DNA from 2 places in the Streptomyces cinnabarinus genome. Region 1 is predicted to be linked to the other one. Evidence: riboswitches for the same ligand, from Rfam matches in the RefSeq annotation. Region 1 holds a riboswitch; the other holds the start of a gene.
The links. A riboswitch is a leader RNA that binds a small molecule or an ion and turns the genes downstream of it on or off. The one in region 1 is predicted to bind glycine.

Region 1 (3,373 bases):
CCCTCCGGCAGCGCGTCGCCGGCCTGGGCGTCCAGCGCCTCGACGTCGCCCTCGACCCCGAAGGCGCTCCACACGGCGGCCAGCTGGGCCCGGCCGGTGGTCTCGTCGCAGGCGGCGGAGACATGGTCGGCGTCGACGAGCCAGAGGTTCACGCCGCCTTCCCGCGCGGCGGCCACGACCTCGGCGGCCCGCCCGGGAACCCGCACGGTGACCGTGTCGAAGTACGAGCCGTGCACGACCTCGACCCCGCCCGCGGTCAGCCCCGCGGCGAGGATCGTGGCGTAGCGGTGAACCCGTCCGGCGATGCCCTTCAGCCCCTCGGGCCCGTGGTAGACGGCGTACATGCCCGCCATGACGGCGAGCAGCACCTGCGCCGTACAGATGTTGCTGGTCGCCTTCTCCCGGCGAATGTGCTGCTCACGCGTCTGCAGCGCCAGCCGGTACGCCTTGTTCCCGTCCGCGTCCACGGACACCCCGACGAGGCGGCCGGGCAGGCTGCGCGCGAACTTCTCGTGCACGGCCATGTAACCGGCGTGCGGACCGCCGAAGCCCATGGGCACACCGAAGCGCTGCGTGGTACCGACCGCGATGTCCGCGCCCAGCTCACCGGGCGACGTCAGCAGCGTCAGCGCCAGCAGATCGGCGGCGACGGTGACGAGTGCACCGAGCTCATGGGCCTGCTCGATGACGGGCTTGATGTCGCGCACGGCGCCGGAGGCGCCCGGGTACTGGAGGAGCACGCCGTTGATCTCGCGGGCGGCGATGTCGGCCGGGATGCCCTCGCTCAGGTCGGCGACGACGACCTCGACACCCGTCGGCTCGGCGCGCGTCTCGATCACGGCGATGGTCTGCGGAAGGGCGTCCGCGTCGATCAGGAACAGGCCCTTCTTGTTCTTGCCCATGCGCCGGGACAGCGCCATGGCCTCGGCCGCGGCGGTCCCCTCGTCGAGCAGCGAGGCACCGGAGGTGGGCAGCCCGGTGAGTTCGGCGACCATGGTCTGGAAGTTCAGCAGCGCCTCGAGCCGGCCCTGCGAGATCTCCGGCTGGTAGGGCGTGTAGGCGGTGTACCAGGCCGGGTTCTCCATGACATTGCGCAGGATGACCGGCGGGGTGAAGGTCCCGTAGTACCCGAGCCCGATCATGGAGCCGAGCACCTGGTTACGGTCCGCGAGCGAGCGCAGCTCGGCGAGCACCTCGGCCTCGGTCCGCGCTCCCGGCAGGGCGAGGGAGTCGGCGTTCTTGATCACATCCGGCACCGCGGCGGCGGTGAGCTCGTCGAGCGAGCCGTATCCGACCTGGGCGAGCATCTTGGCCCGGGCTTCCTGGTCAGGCCCGATGTGACGCTGCTCGAAGGGGATCCCCATCTCGAGCTCGGAGAGCGGAATGCGGTGGGCGGTCATTACGGAGGCCTCCTGGTCAGACACGACCTTCGAGGGGCACCACGGCACGGGTACCCGGACGGCCTCCCCCTCTGTCATCTCAACCTGAGAGTTTCACCGGGGGCCTGAGGGCGCCCGGCTTTCACCGTCGGTGAGAGCGGAAGCCTTCGACACCCGCTCTGCTTTCCAGAGTGACCTCGTCCGTGCGGTACGTGGGCCTGAGAGATTCCGGGGAGGATTTGCTCCTTCGGCGCCTCCGATGATGTCTGGAGGACTCTCCCGCACGGGGTCAGCAGCCGCTGTCAGCCTACCAGCGAGGTCAACGCCCAGGCGTTCGAGTGGCCGCGCGCCCGAATGTGCTCTTTCGTAGTGCTTACGGATGAGTTGCGACCAAGTGGAGGGCCCGTGCAGACCGACATCGATCCGCGCAACCTGATCGGCCGCAAGGCGTTCGACCGCAACGGCACGAAGATCGGCACGATTGACGAGGTCTACCTCGACGACGCGACCGGCGTACCGGAATGGGCAGCGATACGCACCGGCCTGTTCAGCAGAGACGCCTTCGTCCCCCTGGAACCCAGCGAACTGATCGAAGGCACGTTGAAGGTCCCCTTCGACCGCTCCCTGATCAAGGACGCCCCCGACTTCGGCGTAGGCCGCCACCTCTCCCCCGAACAAGAACTCCAGCTCTACCACCACTACGGCCTGGACATCACCTCCCCTCCACCCCCCGACCACGACTTCGGCAACTTGGCGGGAACAGAGGACGCGGACATGTAGCTACTGCGGGCAGCGGCGCCGTAGCTGCGGGCGGAGCGCGCCCACCCCCACGCCGGTCAAAGGCACGGGCTCATGAACCAGCTCCGCCCGCTGAGGCCCCATGCCTCCCCCGCACCAAGGGCAACGGCTCGGCAACAGCCAGCAGCGGATCATCGACCCGGAACGTCCGCACCCTCCCCGGCTCCGACTCAGGCGTCTCGAACCGCACAGTCACCCGCCCCAGCCCACTCCCCTGCACCCACCCATGCCCGAACTCCGCATGCACCACGTCATGCCCCGCCGGCCACCGCCGCTCCCCAAGCACCTCCACCGCGTCCCCGACCCCCGCGGCCTCACCCGAACCATCCCCCTCCTCCCCCGAATCCTCCGCCCCCAGCTCCCCCGCGGCCTGCGCGAACAAATCCTCCTGCGTGTAATCCGCGAGCCCACTCACCCCGACCCCCAGCAACCGCACACCCCCCGTGGTGTCGACCGCCTCCAGCAGCCGCGCGGCCGCCTCCCGCACCACCGCCGGATCATCCGTGGGCCCCCGCAGGGTTTCGGACCGAGTCAGCGTCGAGAAGTCGTACCGCCGCACCTTCAGCACGATGGTCCGCCCGGACAGCCCCGCCCCCCGCAACCGCCGCACACACCGATCGGCCAGCCGCTGCACCTCGAGCCCGACCCGCACCCGGTCATGGATATCGACGTCGTACGTGTCCTCCACCGACACCGACTTCGTCTCCCGCTCGGCCACCACCGCCCGCTCGTCCCGCGCCAGCGCCATCGCGTACAAGGCGTGCCCATGTGCCTTCCCCAGCATCCGTACGAGCTCGTCCTCCCCCGCCTCGGCCAGCTCGTCGACCGTATGGATCCCGGCCCGCCGCAGATGGTCCCCCGTGGCCGGCCCCACCCCCGGCAGGGTCCGCACCGACATCGGCCCCAGCAACGCCCGCTCGGTCCCCGGCTCGATCAGCACCAGCCCGTCCGGCTTGGCCTGCTCCGACGCGATCTTCGCCAGCATCTTCGACGCCGCGAGCCCCACAGACCCGGTGAGCCCGGTGACGGCCCGTATCTCGGCGCGCAGCTTCACCCCCGCCAGCCGAGCCGACTCCGCGTCCCAGGCCGCGCCCCCGGCCTCCAGATCCACAAACGCCTCGTCCAGACTGAGCGGCTCCACCAAGGGCGACAGCGCCCGCAACAGCGCCATGACCTGCTCACTGATCGACCGGTAG
Region 2 (3,373 bases), 4.6 Mb from region 1:
GGCGTGACCTGGCGCAGCATGTGCTCGACCTGCCCGGCCGCGATGCCGCTGGCGCTCACCTGTACCGCCCCTCCAACATTTCTCCGACCGAGCCGTGACCCTAGCTTAAGCCCGCCTGACATCTCGGGACTTGCTGTGGTCCTGCGGGTGCGGGCTTCATTGTGGCTGGTCGCGCCCGCGCGGCGGAGCCGCAAATCGATACAGCCCCGCGCCCCTGGGTGGGTTTCTCTAAGCCTGTGTGTAGAAGGGGCGTACCTTCTCGCGCAGCCATATCGCCACCGGGTCCTGGGCTGCCATGTCCAACAGGATCAAGTTGACCTGCCACTGGGTCGGGACCCTTCCCAAGGCCCTGCCCAGGGCGTCCATGGGGGCCGTGCGGAGGTCGCCCTCCCAGTGGGAGAGTTCCACGCCCACGAACATGACCGGGGGCGCCGTCTCGATGGCGGCCAGGCAGCGGCGGGCCGTTGTCACCACTCCGGTTGCCGCGAACTCGGCCGAGGCCGCGGCGAGGAAGTCGACCGGGTCGTCCTGCCAGTCCGGTTCGTAGAGCTTGACCCGGCCGCCGCTCGCGGGGCCGTCCAGCGGGGTACGGCCCACCCGGCACAGCTCGGCCACGCCCTCGGGCGGCAGCGGGATGCCCACCACGCCGTCGGGGTTGACCATGATGCCGACCTGCGGGGGCAGACCGCGGGCGAACTCGACCGCCGGGGCGATCGTGTACGACATGTGCGCGCCGGCCACCTGGCGGAGCTGTTCCTCGGAGCTGAAGACCGGGACGAAGGCCTGGCCCTCGATCTCCAGCGTGGGCAGGTCCAGCGGCCCGCTCCGGGGGCCGCCGCCGGAGGGCAGCGGGATCCAGAGGAAGCTGCGCCCGAGCACCTCGATGATCCGGCCGCCCGCCGAGGGCACGCCGAGGGAGGCGGAGAGCACCTCCTCCAGCTCGTTGCCGGGCCATCCGCCGTGCGGATGAGGGTGCGCCTGCGCCGGGAAGTCCGCGGGGAGATCCGCCGGGAAGTCCATCTGTCTGACCGCCTGCCGTGAACCACTGATATGGCGGAAAGGCTAGCGCCTGCCGGGCCGCCCCGGCTCAGCCCGTGAAGCCGATCCGGCGCAGGACGCCCGCCGCGGGCCGGTCGATCAGCACCGCCGAACCGCAGCCCTGGGGGAGCTCCCCCTTCTCCACCGCGCGCAGCAGCCGCCCGGCCGCCGCGCGGTGCCGCAGGAAGGCGTACCGGGACACGCCCCGGCCGCGCTCGCGCTGGCCCTCCAGCGCCTGGTCCGGGGTGACGTCCAGGAGCAGCAGGTGCAGGGTGCCGCCCCGGCGCCGGGCCGCCCGGGACAGCCAGCCGCGCACCCACGCCTGGGTCCCGCAGTCGTGCACGACGACGCCCGCGCCGGAGCGCAGGGCGCTCCACAGCCCGGCGTAGTGCGCGATCCGGACGAGGGGGCGGTAGACCGCGTACGGCAGGAAGCCGGGCATCCGGGCGTCCCAGCGGTCCCGGGTGTCCTGGGAGTCGATCCTCGGGCCCTTCACGGCCCGCTTCATGAGGGTGGACTTGCCGCTGCCGGGCAGGCCGGTGATCACGACGAGGTCCTTGGGGCCGAAGAGCAGCGCGTGCGGACTGTGGCCGGAGCGCTCGCGCAGATCGCGCACGACCGGGGACGCGGCCCGGGCCGGTGCGGCCGGCTGCCGGGGTACCGCGATCCCCGTGGTGGTCGCGTACGCCGAGGTCCTGTTCAACGTGATCGTCCTCCCCTGGGTCAGGTAGGGCACCTGCCCGTTGAGCGTAAAGAGAAGGTAATGCCGGATGCCTAGCGTTTTCGTGCGCGTACCGCCACAGACCGGTTACAGATGCGGCCCTGCCGCACCGGACGGATGCGTGCAATGATGTCCGCGCCAACTGCATACCGGCCGTTTGAATCCGCGCGGGAGAGTTCCCAGCCTTCAGCTGGGGCGCCGAAGGAGCAAGTCCCTCCCTTGAATCTCTCAGGCCCCGTTACCGCGCGGGCGAGGCACATCTGAAAAGCGGACCGCCGTCGCCGGTGGTCCCACCCAAGGTGCAAGTCATGCCCACATGTGGTCATGACGAACCTCTCAGGTTCCGATGACAGATGGGGAGGAACGACCTCGCCGTCATGCCTTGGGAGACAAACGTCCGATGAGCAGTCCTGAACCCCGCCGTACCGCCCTCGATGCCCTGCATCGCTCGCTCGGCGCGACGATGACCGACTTCGCCGGCTGGGACATGCCGCTGCGGTACGCCTCCGAGCGCGACGAGCACAACGCCGTGCGCACCAGGGCCGGCCTGTTCGACCTCTCCCACATGGGCGAGATCACCGTCACCGGCCCGCAGGCCGCCGCGCTGCTGAACCACGCCCTGGTCGGCAACATCGCCACCGTCGGTCCCGGCCGCGCCCGCTACACCATGATCTGTCAGGCCGACGGCGGCATCCTCGACGACCTGATCGTCTACCGGCTCGCCGAGACCGAGTACATGGTCGTCGCCAACGCCTCCAACGCCCAGGTCGTCCTGGACGCGCTGGTGGATCGTTCCGCCGGTTTCGACGCCGAGGTCCGCGACGACCGCGACGCCTACGCCCTGCTCGCCGTCCAGGGCCCCGAGTCCCCGGGCATCGTGAAGGCGCTCACCGACGCCGACCTGGACGGCCTGAAGTACTACGCCGGTCTCCCCGGCACGGTGGCGGGCGTCCCGGCGCTGATCGCGCGCACCGGCTACACCGGCGAGGACGGCTTCGAGCTGTTCGTGAAGCCCGAGCACGCCGTCGAGCTGTGGCAGGCGCTGACCAAGGCGGGCGAGGCCGTCGGCCTGGTCCCCTGCGGTCTTTCCTGCCGGGACACCCTGCGCCTGGAGGCGGGCATGCCGCTGTACGGGCACGAGCTGACCACCGCGCTCACCCCCTTCGACGCCGGGCTCGGCCGGGTGGTGAAGTTCGAGAAGGAGGGCGACTTCGTCGGGCGCGAGGCGCTCACCGAGGCCGCCGCCCGCGCGGAGAGCAACCCGCCGCGCGTTCTCGTCGGCCTGATCGCCGAGGGCCGCCGGGTCCCGCGCGCCGGATACCCGGTCGTCGCCGGTGGCCAGGTCATCGGCGAGATCACCTCCGGCGCCCCCTCCCCCACGCTGGGCAAGCCGATCGCCATGGCCTACGTCGACGCCGCGCACTCCGCGCCGGGCACGGCCGGGGTCGGTGTGGACATCCGGGGCAGCCATGAGCCGTACGAGGTCGTGGCGCTGCCGTTCTACAAGCGTCAGAAGTAGTGGCCGTAGGTGATGCTGAGCACATCACCGCTGCTCACGCACGCCTTCAGCAGTCCCCCTTCATCAGCACTCCCCCGCGTACAGGAGAATTCAGG

Region 2: it holds a riboswitch for glycine, as region 1 does, so the genes downstream of both, gcvT (glycine cleavage system aminomethyltransferase GcvT) here and gcvP (aminomethyl-transferring glycine dehydrogenase) in region 1, are expected to answer to the same signal.

What each region holds. Positions count from the first base shown of each region.
Region 1 covers NZ_CP114413.1:1,570,167-1,573,539, forward strand. The annotation lists gene gcvP (aminomethyl-transferring glycine dehydrogenase) at 1-1,400, opposite strand, end outside; glycine riboswitch at 1,576-1,671, opposite strand; gene STRCI_RS07035 (PRC-barrel domain-containing protein) at 1,785-2,159, shown strand; gene STRCI_RS07040 (DNA polymerase IV) at 2,230-3,373, opposite strand, start outside.
Region 2 covers NZ_CP114413.1:6,190,600-6,193,972, reverse strand. The annotation lists gene STRCI_RS28190 (enhanced serine sensitivity protein SseB C-terminal domain-containing protein) at 1-59, opposite strand, end outside; gene STRCI_RS28185 (enhanced serine sensitivity protein SseB) at 229-1,020, opposite strand; gene STRCI_RS28180 (AAA family ATPase) at 1,088-1,747, opposite strand; glycine riboswitch at 1,918-2,013, shown strand; glycine riboswitch at 2,014-2,122, shown strand; gene gcvT (glycine cleavage system aminomethyltransferase GcvT) at 2,160-3,278, shown strand.